Regions from separate parts of the Burkholderia sp. 22313 genome, predicted to be linked through region 1. Evidence: riboswitches for the same ligand, from Rfam matches in the RefSeq annotation. Region 1 holds a riboswitch; the other holds the start of a gene.
What was found. Region 1 has a riboswitch for thiamine pyrophosphate ahead of thiC (phosphomethylpyrimidine synthase ThiC). Riboswitches for the same ligand answer to the same signal wherever they lie in the genome.
Positions count from the first base shown of each region.

Region 2: linked by a shared signal. The riboswitch ahead of ACTJKF_RS23575 (FAD-dependent oxidoreductase) and the one ahead of thiC (phosphomethylpyrimidine synthase ThiC) in region 1 are both predicted to bind thiamine pyrophosphate.

Region 1 covers NZ_JBQEON010000023.1:54,141-62,305, forward strand. Annotated here, with positions in the region: gene ACTJKF_RS19515 (hypothetical protein) at 1-45, opposite strand, end outside; gene ACTJKF_RS19520 (glycine zipper 2TM domain-containing protein) at 267-482, opposite strand; gene thiC (phosphomethylpyrimidine synthase ThiC) at 735-2,666, opposite strand; TPP riboswitch at 2,791-2,907, opposite strand; gene ACTJKF_RS19530 (pentapeptide MXKDX repeat protein) at 3,178-3,426, shown strand; gene ACTJKF_RS19535 (cytochrome b/b6 domain-containing protein) at 3,535-4,167, shown strand; gene ACTJKF_RS19540 (molybdopterin-dependent oxidoreductase) at 4,197-4,985, shown strand; gene ACTJKF_RS19545 (helix-turn-helix domain-containing protein) at 5,043-5,324, opposite strand; gene ACTJKF_RS19550 (hypothetical protein) at 5,321-5,599, opposite strand; gene ACTJKF_RS19555 (EamA family transporter) at 5,993-7,183, shown strand; gene ACTJKF_RS19560 (MFS transporter) at 7,205-8,165, opposite strand, start outside.
Region 2 covers NZ_JBQEON010000031.1:54,167-62,331, reverse strand. Annotated here, with positions in the region: gene ACTJKF_RS23610 (MlaA family lipoprotein) at 1-303, opposite strand, end outside; gene mlaD (outer membrane lipid asymmetry maintenance protein MlaD) at 336-902, opposite strand; gene mlaE (lipid asymmetry maintenance ABC transporter permease subunit MlaE) at 927-1,694, opposite strand; gene ACTJKF_RS23595 (ABC transporter ATP-binding protein) at 1,691-2,512, opposite strand; gene thiE (thiamine phosphate synthase) at 2,597-3,721, opposite strand; gene ACTJKF_RS23585 (thiazole synthase) at 3,718-4,533, opposite strand; gene thiS (sulfur carrier protein ThiS) at 4,572-4,769, opposite strand; gene ACTJKF_RS23575 (FAD-dependent oxidoreductase) at 4,802-5,953, opposite strand; TPP riboswitch at 6,188-6,311, opposite strand; gene ACTJKF_RS23570 (ABC transporter ATP-binding protein/permease) at 6,580-8,165, shown strand, end outside.

The DNA of each region.
Region 1 (8,165 bases):
GAGTGTCGCGCAGGCGAGCGCCGCGGCGACGAGGGTCCTGTTCATGGTGTTTCTCCGGCGGCGCCGGCAATCGGCAGATGCTTAAGCTTAGGCCGCACGGCGATGACACGCTGCGCAAAACGGTAACGGATCATTTCCGCGGCCGATCCGGCGCGCTGGCGCGAACCCCGTCGCCGGATGCAAAAACGGCGCTTCCGCATCGCGGAAACGCCGTCTGGCCGAAACGTGCCCACCGGTGCCGCGCGTCGCGCGAACGGCGGGCCGGCTTACTTGCCGACCTGGTTGCCGATGAGGCCGCCGGCCGCCGCGCCGCCCAGCGTCGACAGCGCGTTGCCGCCGATCGCCGCGCCGGCCACCCCGCCGACACCCGCGCCGATTGCCGTATCGCGCTGGCGTCGTGTCATCGAATCGCAGGCCGACAGGCTGGCCACCGTCGCGACGAGCAGCGCGCATACCCCAAAACGCCGAATCGAATAGCTCATGATCATTGTCCTTGTGGTAGTGAACGGAGGAACGCACGACCGGCTGTCGGCCGCACATAACCCCAATTTACGCGCCGCTCCATAAGGCTGCTGTAAGGACTTGTTAAGCCTCGAGCGGTTTCGTAATCAATTGTTTCCCTTGTGCCGGCAGGCACGTGGCGTGCGACGGCGCGCAAAAAAGCCCGCTCGAAAGCGGGCTTTTGCCGTGCATCGCGATGCGGTCCGGGCGGACCGCCGCGGCCACTTGGCGGCTTACTGGCGGTGATAGATCTCGGCGCCGGTCTTCACGAACTCGACCGCCTTGACCTCCATCCCCTTCTTCAGCGCTTCGGTTTCCGACACGCCCTGCTGCGCCGCGAACTCGCGCACGTCCTGCGTGATCTTCATCGAGCAGAAGTGCGGGCCGCACATCGAGCAGAAGTGCGCGACCTTTGCCGAATCCTTCGGCAGCGTTTCGTCGTGGAATTCGCGCGCCTTGTCCGGATCGAGGCCGATGTTGAACTGGTCTTCCCAGCGGAACTCGAAACGCGCCTTCGACAGCGCGTTGTCGCGCACCTGCGCGCCCGGGTGACCCTTGGCGAGGTCGGCCGCGTGCGCGGCGAGCTTGTACGTGATGATCCCTTCCTTCACGTCGTCCTTGTTCGGCAGCCCGAGGTGCTCCTTCGGCGTCACGTAGCACAGCATCGCGGTGCCGAACCAGCCGATCATCGCAGCGCCGATGCCCGACGTGATGTGGTCGTAGCCCGGTGCGATATCGGTGGTCAGCGGCCCGAGCGTGTAGAACGGCGCTTCCTTGCACCAGTCGAGCTGGAGATCCATGTTCTCCTTGATCAGCTGCATCGGCACGTGGCCGGGGCCTTCGATCATCACCTGCACGTCGTGCTTCCACGCGATCTGCGTGAGTTCGCCGAGCGTCTTCAGTTCGCCGAGCTGCGCTTCGTCGTTCGCGTCGTAGATCGAGCCGGGGCGCAGGCCGTCGCCGAGCGAGAAGCTCACGTCGTACGCCTTCATGATCTCGCAGATCTCTTCGAAGTGTTCGTACAGGAAGCTTTCCTTGTGATGCGCGAGGCACCACTTCGCCATGATCGAGCCGCCGCGCGACACGATGCCCGTCATCCGGTTCGCGGTGAGCGGCACGTACTGCAGGCGCACGCCCGCGTGGATCGTGAAGTAGTCGACGCCTTGCTCGGCCTGCTCGATCAGCGTGTCGCGGAAGATTTCCCAGGTGAGATCCTCGGCCTTGCCGTTGACCTTTTCCAGCGCCTGGTAGATCGGCACCGTGCCGATCGGCACCGGGCTGTTGCGGATGATCCACTCGCGCGTTTCATGGATGTGCTTGCCGGTCGACAGGTCCATCACCGTGTCGCCGCCCCAGCGGATCGCCCACGTCATCTTGTCGACTTCCTCGCCGATCGACGACGTGACGGCCGAGTTGCCGATGTTCGCGTTGATCTTCACGAGGAAGTTGCGGCCGATGATCATCGGCTCGGATTCCGGGTGGTTGATGTTCGCGGGGATGATCGCGCGGCCGCGCGCGATTTCGTCGCGCACGAATTCGGGGGTGATCTCGGCGAGCGCGTTCGCGCCGAAGGCCGCGGCGCCGAACGCCTGGCCCGGATGCTGGCGGCCCATCATCGCGGCGAGCTTCGCGCCGTTCGGGCCGCTCGACTTCAGGCTCTCGATGTACTCGGCGCGGCGCTGGTTCTCGCGGATCGCGATGTATTCCATTTCCGGCGTGATGATGCCTTGACGCGCGTAGTGCATCTGCGTGACGTTCTTGCCCGGCTGGGCGCGGCGCGGATTGCGGTGCAAACCCGGGAACCGAAGCTCGGCGGTGGCCGGATCGGCCGCGCGCTCGAGGCCGTACTGGCTCGACAGGCCGTCGAGCACCTCGGTGTCGCCGCGCGCTTCGATCCAGCCCTGGCGCAGCGCGGGCAGGCCCGCGCGGATGTCGATCTTCGCGTCCGGATCGGTGTACGGGCCCGACGTGTCGTACACGTAGATCGGCGGATTCTTTTCGCCGCCGAAGCCGGTCGGGGTGTCGGCCTGCGTGATTTCGCGCATCGGCACGCGGATGTCGGGCTGCGAGCCGGTCACGTAGACCTTGCGCGAATTCGGAAGCGGGGCGACGGCCGCGGCATCGACATGAGCGTCGGCGGACAGAAACTTCGGATTGGCGTTCATGCAATCTCCTGTGTGAGCGCCGGACACGCGCTTCGGCGCTTGCCCGGAGCCCTTGACGAATGTGGGGCTCGAGCTAAGCAGGAGACGAGGTTTGACGAGGCGGCGGATTTCGTCAGAAGGATGGCGGCGAAATCCGTACGCTTCCCTGCGCTGGCATTATCCAGATCAGGTTCTAAGGGTATTTCTCACCCGCAATGCCGGTTGTTTGACCAAGCGCATTGCAGGACCCCCGCGTTAGCAAGGGCACACGATACACCGGCTTGGCGGCGGTTTCAACCGGGAGAGGATCGGCTGCCCCGGTGCGGTCGCCACAGCGCGGGCGATGCGATGGCCCGTCGAAATGGCCGCGCGCGCCGCCGCCGCATGGCCTCACGGCGTGGCCGCCCGCGGCGAAGCGGTGCAACATGACGCGCCTTCGCACGCGCTCAAAAGAAATTTTCGCAGCGGCTGTCATTTTCCGCGACGTCGTCCGTCTATTCGGCTCCTTGAACCCATGTCTTGGAGAGATGTCATGAAAAAGGTACTGATTGCCGCTTGCGTTGCCGCTTTCGCCACGATCACCGCGGGCGCGTACGCGCAGAGCGACGCGATGTCGCAAAACGGTTCGTCGATGTCGAAGGACGCGATGGGCCACGATGCGATGGCGAAGGACGGCGCGATGAAGAAGGGCGCCATGAAGAAGCATGCGATGAAGAAGGACGCGATGTCGCACGACGCGATGGGCAAGTCGTCGGGCGACAAGATGGCGCCGTCGAACTGACGGCGCCGGACAGGAGGGGCGGTCGGCGCGTGTGCTTGACGACGGCCGCCCGTCCGCGTCTCGTTTTGTCTCGTTTCGTTTCGTCGCAGCGTTCCGGGAGTCCTCTTCATGCCAACCGTTCCCGCCACCACGCGCACGGCCGCCACGCCGCCCGCGCCCCCGATCCATCCGCCGTGGGTGCGCGTGAGCCATTGGCTCAACGCGCTCGCGGCCATCCTGATGGTGCTGTCCGGCTGGCGCATCTACGATGCGTCGCCGATCTATCCGCCGTTCGCGTTTGCGCACGGCATCACGCTCGGCGGCTGGCTCGGCGGCGCGCTGCAATGGCACTTCGCGGCGATGTGGCTGCTCGTCGGCAACGGGCTGTTCTACCTGACGATGGCGATCGCGACCGGACGACTCGCGCGCAAGATGCTGCCCGTCACGCCGGCGTCCGTGTGGCGCGACGTGCGCGGCGCGTTGCGCGGCCGGCTCGCGCACGACGATTTGAACGTCTACAACGCGGTGCAGCGTGCCGCGTACCTGGTCGCGATCGTCGATCTGATCGTGCTGGTGCTGTCGGGGCTGACGATCTGGAAGTCGGTGCAGTTTCCGCTGCTGCGCGAACTGTTCGGCGGTTACGACAACGCGCGCGTCGTGCATTTCTGGGCGATGTCGCTGCTCGTGGCGTTCTTCGTCGTGCACGTCGCGATGGCGCTGCTGGTGCCGCGCTCGCTGCTCGCGATGCTGCGCGGGCGCTGACCCGTCAAATCCGGGCGAAGGAAATCATCATGTCGGAATCCGAAATCAAGCGCGACGGTTCGCGCTGGACGCTCGACCGCCAGTCGCTCGAGCTCGACGTGCGTCGCGAGCTGGACATGCCGTCGCGGCGGCTGTTCAACCGGCGCATCCTGACACTCGGCGGGCTGACGATGCTGACCGGCTGCACGCTGCAGGACGACGCGTCGGTCAATCCGTTCCTCGAGCAGGTGTCGCGCATGAACGATCGCGTGCAGGCCTGGCTATTCAGCGGCGCGCGGCTCGCGCCGACCTATACCGAAGCCGACATCACGCGGCCGTTCCCGTTCAACGCGTACTACGGCATCGACGACGTGCCGCACGTCGACGCGTCGACGTACCGGCTCGTGCTGTCGGGCCGCGTGACGGGCAAGCGCGTGTGGACGCTCGACGAACTGTATGCGCTGCCGCACGCGGAGCAGATCACGCGGCACATCTGCGTGGAAGGATGGAGCGCCATCGGCCGCTGGGGCGGCACGCCGTTCGGCGCGTTTCTTGCGCGTGCCGGTGCCGATACGCACGCGAAATACGTCGGTTTCAAATGCGCGGACGACTACTACGAGAGCATCGACATGCCGACCGCGCTGCATCCGCAGACGCTGCTCGCATTCGACTACGACGGCCGCCGCCTGCCGCCGGAATTCGGCTTTCCGATGAAGCTGCGAATGCCGACCAAGCTCGGCTACAAGAATCCGAAGCACATCATGGAAATCTTCGTGACCGATACCTACCCGGGCGGTTACTGGGTCGATCAGGGATACAACTGGTTCGGCGGATCGTGAAGCGGCGGGGGCGCACGCCGGGGCCCGCCGCCGTGCGTTCACGCTGCGTCAGGTACGTCAGGCGGATTCGCGCACCTGCAGATCGACGCGCAGGCCGACCGCCGCGGCCATGTTCACGAGCGCGTCGAGCCCGAACAGGTTGATCTTGCCGCGCAGCAGATCGGACACGCGCGGCTGCGTGACGCCAAGCTGCTTCGCGGCCTGCGCCTGGCTGAGTTCGAGTTGCGCGATGCGCTGCTTGAGCGCGATCATCAGTTCGGAACGCAGCTTCATGTTTTCGGCCTCGGCCGGCTGGCCTTCGATCGCGTCCCACACGCTCGCATGGCGTTCATTGGTCATCGTTGCCTCTCTATCATCAGTGTCCGATAGCGGCGGGCGACCAGGCCGCGTTGCACCTGGTCGATCTGGTGGCCGGCGTCGCGACGCGCGGCCAGCGGAAAACCGCGAAGCTCGTCGAGTGCGTTGCCGACGAAGACAACCGGCTTCGGCGGGAGAATGATGGAATTATACAAAATATTGTATGGAAGTGGGCAGGTCGCAGGAAGGGATGTCGGCGACCCGGGACGGGCCTGCCTGACCGTCACGATAAGCGCGAAGCGACGCGCGATACGCATGACTGGCCGTCAGGCCGATGGTTGGTTCGCGATTGCGGAAGAGGGTTGCGCAGAGGCCCGAAACGCCCGTGCGGCGGGTATCCGGCTCCGGATTCGGTTGGTCCGGAGGCCGAAAAATGTCGCGCCGAAACATCAGTCGATATCCTTTCAGACAGGTCTGACGATGCTTTCGAATCGGTAATGCCATAATGTCAGGCGTGCGCAGCCGAAGCGGTTCGCGCACGTTTTTTTGACCCTCTGCCGCCGCTTGCCGGTTTTCATTTCGTCGCCGTTCGCACTGCCATGTCGTTCCGCACGTTCGCTTCCGCCTTCCTGGTCCCGTCCGGACCGTTTGCCGGCATCGCCGGCGTTTTTCAGCGGAGCACGCGATCCATCGTGCGGGTGGGCTGAACGATGACGCCGCTCGACCGCCTCCTCGATTTCTTCGCCCGCCTGCCGATCCGGATCCGCCTGCCGCAAAGCCGCGGCGGCCGCGTCGCGCTGGCGCTGGTCTTCATCTATTTTGTCTGGGGTTCGACCTACAGCGGCCTGCATTTCGCGCTGCAGTCGTTCCCGCCGCTGCTGCTGTCGGGGCTGCGCAACCTGCTCGGCGGGATCGGCCTGTTCATCTTCGCGCTGCGGCGCAAGCCCGAATGGCCGACGCTGCTGGAAATCCGCAACTCGGCGATCGTCGGCACGATGCTGGTCGCGCTGTCGTCCGGCACGATCGCGCTCGGGATGCGCACGGTCAGCAGCGGTTCGGCCGCGGTGATGGTCGCCACGGTGCCGCTGTTCGCGACCGTGATCGCGGCGGTTGCCGGGCGTCCGGTGACGAAGGGCGAGTGGTCGGCCGTCGCGCTCGGGATGGTCGGCATCGTCGTGCTGAATTCGGGCGGCGCGGCCGCCGCGAACTCGGCGCTCGGCACGATCTGCGTGCTGGCCGGCGCGCTGTTCTGGGCGGGCGGCGCGCATCTCGCGACGCGGCTCAAGCTGCCGTCGGACCTGTTCCTGTCGACATCGCTGCAGATCGGCCTGGGCGGCCTGATGTCGACGATCGCCGCCTGGTTGATCGGCGAGCGCATCGAGCAGGTTGCGGCCGCCCCGGTGTTCGCGTTCCTGTATCTGATGGTGTTCTGCACGATGGCCGCGTATGTCGCGTACGGCTACCTGATCCGCCATACGAGCCCGATCATCGCCAGCAGCTGCATGTACGTGAACCCGATCGTCGCGGTCGCGCTCGGCGCGCTGATGCTCGGGGAACCCGTGACGAAGGCGACCGTGATCGCGACGGTCGCGATCCTCGGCAGCGTCGGGCTGTCGTTCCTGTTCGACCCCGCGCGCCGGCCCGCGGCCCGCGCGGCAGCCGACGCAGCGCCGGCCGCGCCGGCCGTGACGGCCGTGGCGACCGAATCGGCAGCGGGTGCCGCGTTCGCACCGGATCAGCCTGCGATGCCGGATCCGGCGCCGATCCTCACGCCGTCGGCGGTGCCGCTTGCGGTGCCGGTACCGGGTGCGGTCGTGGACCCGGCGGCCGTCATCGAACCCGCACCGGCATTCACGCCGCCGCCCGCCGACGAACCGGCCGCGACGCGCGCCGACGCGTGATGCCGGCGCGCCCGGCCGTGCTCAGCCGTGCCGGGTGCCGCGATGGTGGAACCAGCCGGCGAGCGCGGTAAACAGCAGGCCGGCCGCGCACAAGCCGGTCCAGCCGAACGCGCGCCATGCGACGACACCGACCGATGAGCCGAGCGCGCCGCCGATGAAGTAGCACACCATGTACACGGTGTTCACGCGGCTGCGCGCCTCGGGCTTCAGCGCGTAGATGCGCGACTGGTTCGAGATCTGCGCGGCCTGCACGCCGACATCCAGCACGATCACGCCGATCACGAGCCCGACGAGGCTTTTTCCCGACAGCGCAAAAATCACGAACGACGCCGCCAGCAACGCGATCGCGAGCGAGATGATCGCGCGCGGGCCGCGCTTGTCCGCGAAACGGCCCGCGTAAGGCGCGGCCAGCGCGCCGGCCGCACCGACGATCCCGAACAGGCCGGCGGCCTGCGGGCCGAGATGGAACGGCGCGCCGGCGAGCAGCAGCGTGAGCACCGGCCAGAACGCGCTGAACGCGGCGAACAGCGCGGCGCCCGTCAGCGACGCCTCGCGCAGCCCGCGCAATTCGACCGCCAGGTGCCACATCGAGCCGAGCAGCTTGCCGTACGGCAGCGTCGACGTCGGCGAGCTGCGCGGCAGTCGCAGCACGATCACCGCGGCCAGCGCGACGAGCGCCGCGACCGACGCGCCGAACACCGCCCGCCAGCCGAAATATTCGGCCACGAAGCCGGCTGCCGTGCGGGCGAGCAGGATCCCGATCAGCAGACCGCTCATCACGGTGCCGACCGCATGCCCGCGCTCGGCCGGCGGCGCGATCTCGGCCGCGAACGGCACGGCCTGCTGCGCGATCGTCGCGAGCACGCCGATCGCGAGGCTCGCCGCGGCGAGCACCGCCAGTGTGGGCGCCGTCGCGGCGACGATCAGCGCGATCGACAGGCCTGCGATCTGCATCAGGATCAGGCCGCGGCGATCGAAACGG
Region 2 (8,165 bases), on a different contig from region 1:
GAGGTCGCCGACGCCGTCCGCGATCCGCATCTGCACGATGTTGTTCGCCGCGATGTAGACGTCGCCGATGTTCGAGAAGAAGTTCGTCACGCTGTCTCGCACCGGCTGCGGCACCACGTACTGGTAGCCCTTCGCGACCGGCTTCAGCGCGTAGGTATCGACCGTGTCGTTGAATGTGTACATCGTCCGGTTGAAACCTTCGAGCGGATCGCCCTTGGTCGGCGTCTGCACGGTCGCGCAACCGCTCAGCGCGGCGACTGCCGCCACGGCGAGCGCGGCGTGCCTGATGCGGATCGTCTGCATGGTCATTACCCTCTTGTCCTTCTCTCGTGTGGTTATTGGGCGCCCGAACCGGACACCGCGGACGCCGGCACCGCCACGGGTGCGGGCGCGGCCGGTGCGGGCGCGGCCGACGCCCCGGCGGCCGGCTTCGCGCCGCCCGCATCGGCGGCCTTGCTGTACAGGAACTGGCCGATCAGGTTCTCGAGCACGATCGCCGACTGCGTCATCGTGATCGTATCGCCGGATTTCAACATTTCGGTGTCGCCGCCCGGATCGAGGCCGATGTACTGCTCGCCGAGCAGGCCGGACGTCAGGATCTTCGCCGACGAATCCTTCGGGAACGGGTATTGGCCGTCGACGTCGATCGTCACGACCGCCTGGTAGGTATTCGGATCGAAGCCGATCGTCTTCACGCGGCCGACCACGACGCCCGCGCTCTTCACGGCCGCGCGCGGCTTCAGCCCGCCGATGTTGTCGAATTTCATCCTCACCGAGTAGGTTGGCTGAAACGACAGCGAGCTCATGTTGCCTACCTTGAGCGCCAGGAACAGCACCGCAAGGAAGCCCACCACCACGAACAGGCCGACCCAGAAGTCGAGAGCAGTCTTTTTCATCGTCATTCCAAAATTTGGCTTGGCTGAGGCTTAGCTGAACATCAGCGCGGTCAGCAGGAAATCGAGGCCGAGTACGGCGAGCGACGCGAACACGACCGTCTTGGTCGTCGCGCGCGACACGCCTTCGGGCGTGGGCTTCGCTTCATACCCTTGAAACAGCGCAATGAAGGTCACGGCGAACCCGAACACGATGCTCTTGATCACGCCGTTGCCGACGTCGGCCCACACCTGGACCCCGCCCTGCATCTGCGACCAGAACGCGCCCGGATCGACGCCGATCAGCACGACCCCGACGAAATAGCCGCCGAGCACGCCGACGGCGTTGAAGATCGCCGCGAGCAGCGGCATCGCGATGATGCCGGCCCACAAGCGCGGCGCGATCACCGTCTTGATCGGGTCGACGGCCATCATCTCGAGCGCGGTGAGCTGCTCGCCGGCCTTCATCAGGCCGATCTCGGCCGTGAGCGACGTGCCCGCGCGGCCTGCGAACAGCAGCGCGGTGACGACCGGCCCGAGCTCGCGCACGAGCGACAGCGCAACCAGCAGGCCGAGCGCCTGCTCGGACCCGTAGCGGTTCAGCGTGTAATAGCCCTGCAGGCCGAGCACGAAACCGACGAACAGCCCCGACACGGCAATGATCACGAACGAATAGTTGCCGAGGAAGTGGATCTGCTTCGTGACCAGCCTCGGCCGGCGCAGCAGCGGGAAGAATTCCAGCACGAGGCGCACGAACAGCCGCGTGCCGTAGCCCGCGCGCTCGAGGCCGCCGATGACGTAACGTCCGATCGCGCTGATCATGCGCGTCCTCCGCCGAGCCCGAAATCCGCTGCCAGCGGCGCGCTCGTGTAATGAAATTTGTACGGGCCGTCCGGCGCGCCGTCGATGAACTGGCGCACGCTCGGATCGGTCGATGCGCGCAGCTCGTCGGGCGTACCCTGCGCGAGCACGCTGCCATTGGCCAGAAAATAGACGTAATCGGCGATCGCGAACGATTCCGGCACGTCGTGCGTGACGAGGATCGACGTCGCGCCGAGCGCCTGGTTCAACGTGCGGATCAGGTTCGCGGTGATGCCGAGCGAGATCGGGTCGAGGCCCGCGAACGGCTCGTCGTACATGATGAGCTGCGGGTCGAGCGCGATCGCGCGCGCCAGCGCGATGCGGCGCGCCATCCCGCCCGACACCTCGGACGGCATCAGGTCGCGCGCGCCGCGCAGGCCGACCGCGTTGAGCTTCATCAGCACGAGGTCGCGGATCAGGTCGTCGGGCAGGTCGGTGTGTTCGCGCAGCGAGAACGCGACGTTCTCGAACACCGACATGTCGGTGAACAAGGCGCCGAACTGGAACAACATGCCCATCTTGCGGCGCAGCGCGTACAGGCCGTCGCGCGTCTGCGCGCCGACATCGGCGCCGTCGAACAGCACCTGGCCGCGGTTCGCGCGCACGAGGCCGCCGATCAGGCGCAGCACGGTCGTCTTGCCGCCGCCCGACCCGCCCATGACGGCGACGACCTTGCCGCGCCCGAAGCGCATGTTCAGGTTCGACAGGACGAGGCGGTCGCCGTAGCCAAAGTCGACGTCGCGAAGTTCCAGCAGGGTTTCGGTAGGAGCGGGGCTCACGGAGCTGACAGTCCTTTTACGCAGAACGCCGAATTATAGGGCCTGCCTTGGAATGATGTCGTGACGCCGTTCCGGACCCCGCGGTCAATGATTGTCAAATTGTCGGGCAAAACATTGCTGCAACGCAACAATCGCCGCCCGGCAATCGCTTGCGCGCGTGATCGCACTGACCACCGCAACGCTGCCGACGCCCGTCGCCAGTACGTCCGGCAATGCCTCGAGCCCGACGCCACCGATCGCGACGAGCGGCGCACGCGCGCCGGCGAAGCGCGCATAGCGGGCAATTCGGGCGAGGCCCTGCGGCGGTGCGGCGACCGCCTTGGTCGCGGTCGCATAAACAGGACCGAGCGCCAGATAGCTCGGGCGCTCGTGCAACGCGCGCAACATCTCGTAATAACCGTGGCTCGACAGCCCGAGGTGCAGCCCGGCGCGCGCGATCGCCGCGAGATCGGCCGTCTCGAGGTCTTCCTGACCCAGATGTACGCCGTACGCCCCCTCTTCTACCGCGATCTGCCAGTGATCGTTGATGAAAACGCGCGCATCGGGATAGCGGCGCCCTGCCGCGACCGCCCGCGCGATTTCCCGGCGCAACGCGTCGGGATTCGCGTCTTTCACACGCAGCTGCACGGTTCGCGCGCCGCAATCGAGCACGCGTTCGACCCATTCGGCATCCGGGACGACCGGATAGAGGCCGAGTTGCGCCGGGCACGGCGGGAATGCGAGCTCAGGCGCCGCGGCCAGGCCGGCCACGCGCGGAAACCGGGCGGCGTCGACCGGCCACGCATCGGAAGCGCGCGTCTCGTCGCCGTCGCGCCACGCCAAGGCAAGCACCAGCGCATCGATCGGCGCGAAGCCGCAATCGAGGAACGCGGCAAGCGCCGCGATCCAGTCGTCCGCCAGCGGATGCGCAGCGTCCAGCGCATGGCGCACGCCCGCGGCATGCAGCACCGCGCCGCGCGCATCGAATTCGATCACGACCGCGTCCGGCGATGCGGGGCGCGATGCTGCCGACGCGCGCGCCTGCGCGGCGCGGTCGCCGGCCGATACGATCAGCACGTCGCCGTCGGCCGGCACGTCCGGCGCCGCCACGCACAGCCGCCGCGGCGTCGTGCCGGCCGGCCAGTCGCCCAGACGGGCGCGAATCCGTTCGGCCGCTTCGGCCAGCTCGTCGGCCGGCGGCCAGAAGGCATCGGCGAAGCGCGCGCTCATGCGCCGCCCCCGTCCTGATGCCAGAACGGCATCCCGACGACCGGTGTACTCGCGTGTGCGGTCTCGCGCGCGTCCATCGGCCCGGCGAGGTAGGCCGCACGGCCAGCCTCGACGCCCTGCGCGAACGCGCGCGCCATGATTTCCGGGTGCGTGGCCTGCGACACGGCCGTATTCAGCAGCACGCCGTCGAAGCCCCACTCCATCACCTGGCACGCATGCGACGGCACGCCCAGCCCGGCGTCGACGATCAGCGGCACGTCCGGCAACCGTTCGCGCAGCACGCGCAGCCCGTACGGGTTCACGACGCCCTTGCCGGTGCCGATCGGCGCGCCCCACGGCATCAGCGCCTCGCAACCGACGTCGAGCAGGCGCCGGCCGATCACGAGATCCTCGGTGCAGTACGGCAGCACCTTGAAGCCGTCCTTGACCAGTTGCGCGGCCGCCTCGATCAGCCCGACCGGATCGGGTTGCAGCGTGTAGTCGTCGCCGATCAGCTCGAGCTTGATCCAGTCGGTGTCGAACACCTCGCGCGCCATGTGCGCGGTCGTCACCGCCTCGGCGACGGTCTGGCAGCCGGCCGTGTTCGGCAGCAGCGGCACCGCGTGGCGCTTGAGCAGGTCGAAGAAGCCGGCCTCGGCCGTGCCGCCGGTCATCTGGCGGCGCAGCGCGACCGTCACCATCCCGGGACGCGACGCGGCGATCGAATCGGACAGCGACTGCAGCGACGGATAGCGCGACGTGCCGAGCAGCACGCGGCTTGCGAAAGTTTCGCCGTACAGCGTGAGCGCGTCGGCGGAAGTGAGGGACGTCATGTCGTTTTCCTGGAAGAGCGGGGACGAACCGGCGGCGCTCAGCCGCCCGCGACGGGGTGCACCACGTCGAGCCTGTCGCCCGTCGCAAGCGCGCGTGCCGCGTGCTGCGTGCGCGCGACGAAATTGCCGTTCAGCGCGACCGCGTACGGCGGACGCGCGCCGTACGCGGCAAGCGCGTCGGCCACCGTCGCGCCGTCGGGCAGCGTCAGGGTCTGTTGGTTGATCTGGATATCCATGAGGCTTGATCGAATTCGGTCGGCGGCGCGCGTCAGGCCGGCTGGCGCGCGTCGTCGCGGTGATGAAGGAGCGCCGGCCAGCGCGCGGCATCGCGCCACGCGGCGAACGCGTCGGCGTCGGCGACCGCGCCGCCGAGCGCGGCTTGCGCGAACGCGGCCGCCGCATGCGCGACTTCCGGCGCGATCATGAAGCCGTGCCGGTACAGGCCGTTGACGGCGAGCGTCGCCGCACCGTCCCAGATCACCGCCGGGCGGTGATCCGGCAGCGTCGGGCGGCACTGCGCGTTGAGTTCGAGGATGCGCGCCTCGCCGAACGCCGGATGCACGGAGAACGCCGCGCTCAGGAGTTCGAGCGCCGAGCGCACGCTGACGGGCGACATGTCCTCGCCCTCTACCTCGGTCGCACCGATCACGTACAGGTCGTCCTGCTTCGGCGCGATGTACAGCGGATAGCGCGGATGCAGCAACCGCACGGGCCGCGTGAGACCGATGCCGGGCGCCCGCACCCGCGCGACTTCGCCGCGGATGCCGCGCAGTGCCGGCAGCACGGGTTTCGCGCCGAGCCCGCGGCAGTCGATCGTGAAATGTGCGTCGGGCCGGTTCGCGTCGTCGATGGTCGCGTGCCAGTGAAGCTCGACGCCGCGTTGCGCGAGGCCCGCCGCGAGCGCGCGCAGCGCCTGCCGGTTGTCGAGCTGCCCTTCGCGCGGCAGCATCAGCCCGCGCGCGAAGCGGCCCGCGAGCGCGGGCTCGGCCGCGTCGACCTGCGCGCCGGCCAGCGCGACGAAGCCGCCGTCGAACAGCTCGGCCGGTGCGTTCGCGCGCACGCGCCGCTCGAACAGCGGCGCCTCGGCGCGATCGGCGTGATGCCAGACGACGAGCGTGCCGTGATGCTGGAAGAACACCGGTTCGGGCAGTTCCGCGAGCCATTGCGGCCAACGCGCGAGCGACGCGGCGCCAAGCTCGGTGATCAGCAGTTCGGCGCTCGCCGCCTCGGCGAGCGGCGCGAGCATCGCGGCCGCGATCCAGGCGGCCGATTGCTCGCCGTCCGGGCCGCCGCGCTCGTACAGCGCGACGCGATGCCCGTCGCCCGCGAGCCGCCACGCGATCAGCCGGCCGACGAGGCCGCCGCCGAGTACCGCGAAATCCGGCCGGGCAGCCTGGACGTTCGAAGCGTGGACGTTCATCGCGCGACCTCCCGGCGAACCGTGCGGACACGCGCGACGAACGTCGACGCGCGCGCGCCGTCCCGTGCCAACGCACACGACAGCGGATCGGGAACAGCGCAAAAGACTGAAGATTGAGCGGTCATCATTCCTTCCGTAACGCGCGACGCGCGTACCCAAAAGGACGAAACCGGCAGCAAAGGCCGGCCGGGCGGGACTCGGGCGCTGACCATGTGGGATGGCAGCCAGCGCGGCCCGGCGGGATCAGAAACTTCCCTCGCCGGTATTACCCGGATCGGGTGCGAAGGGTCTTTCTCAGCCTCGCCGCGTTGCCCGGAACTACCCGTCGGCCGCGCTCGAAGCACCCCTGTTTCGTCGTCGGCCATTAGACCATAAAAGCGGAAAGCGCCGCAAACTGTCCCCGTTGCGGCAAATTCGCGTCGTGCCGCGCCGCTCTGGCACAATGCCCGCAGGCCGGCCGCGCGAGCGGCCGGTTGCCGCGTCACCGCCGGCCTTAAGTGCCGTTTAAGACGTCCGGGCCACCATCCGGACGCCCGCCGTCCGTCGGCACCTCGTCCCGGCATGCCGTACCGCGGCGCGCGCCCGGCTTCGCCCGGCCCGCGCGCCGGCTACTCATCAGGAAGCACATGACCCAATCGATCGATCCCGTCCGCTCCGCCTCCGCCGCGCCGCAGGACGAGCGCCCGGTATCCGCATGGAGCCTCATCAAGCCCTACTGGGTGTCGTCCGAATGGAAAATCGCGTGGGGGCTGCTAGTCACGATCATCGCGATCAACCTCTGCGTGGTCTGGATCAACGTCAAGCTGAACAAGTGGAACGCGCAGTTCTACAACGCGCTGCAGTCAAAGAACGTCCACGACTTCCCGAACCTGCTGATGCAGTTCTCCGCGCTTGCGTTCGGCTTCATCATCCTCGCCGTCTACGGCCGCTACCTGCGCCAGATGCTCGGGTTCCGCTGGCGCCAGTGGCTCACCGACCGCTTTCTCGGCCAGTGGCTCGGTGATCGCGCGTTCTACCGGATCGAACGCGACCGCCTCGCCGACAACCCCGACCAGCGGATCACCGACGATCTCCAGTCGTTCGCGACGACCACGCTCGCGCTGTCGCTCGACCTGCTGTCGACGGTCGTCACACTCGTGTCGTTCATCACGATCCTGTGGTCGCTCGCCGGCGCGCTGACGCTTTCGCTCGGCGCGACGCCGATCACGATCCCCGGCTACATGGTGTGGGCGGCCGCGCTGTACGCGGTGGTCGGCTCGCTGATCATCCAGAAGGTCGGCCACCCGCTCGTGTCGATCAACTACCAGCAGCAGCGCGTCGAGGCCGACTTCCGCTTCGGGCTGATCCGCGTGCGCGAGAACGCCGAGCAGATCGCGTTCTACGACGGCGAGAAAACCGAGACCGGCAACGCGCAGAGCCTGTTCATGCGTATCCGCGACAACTGGTGGCGCGTGATGAAGTACACGAAGCGCCTCACGTTCGTGCTGAGCTTCTACGGGCAGATCGCGATCATCTTCCCGCTCGTCGTCGCGGCGCCGCGCTATTTCGCCGGGGCGTTCTCGTTCGGCGTGCTGATGCAGATCTCGTCCGCGTTCGGCACCGTCAGCGATTCGTTCTCGTGGTTCATCAACAGTTACTCGACCCTCGTCGAATGGCGCGCCACCGTCAACCGTCTGCGTGAATTCAAGCGCGTGATGGGCACGTCGCACCTGAAGGAAAGCCTGTCGCCCGCGACCGAGCACGGCGGCATCAACCTGCACTACGTCGATGCGGCGAAGCTGTCGACGTCATCGCTGAAGCTCGCGCTGCCGAACGGCAACGCGCTCGCGAACATCGGCAACCTGACGATCGAACCCGGCTCGCGCTGGCTCGTGATCGGCAAGTCGGGTTCGGGCAAGAGCACGTTCATGCGCGCGCTCGCGGGCCTGTGGCCGTTCGGCGACGGCTCGATCGACGCCCCGGTCGGCGCACGGATGATGTTCGTGCCGCAAACCAGTTATTTGCCGATCGGCACGCTGAAGGCCGCGCTCACCTACCCGGCCGCGCCCGACACGTTCACCGACGACGCGTGCCGCGACGCGCTGCGCGCGTGCCGCCTCGAAGACTACGTCGAGCGCCTCGGCGAGACCGGCCACTGGACGCGCGTGCTGTCGCCGGGCGAACAGCAGCGTCTCGCCGGCGCGCGCGTGCTGCTGCACAAGCCGGACTTCCT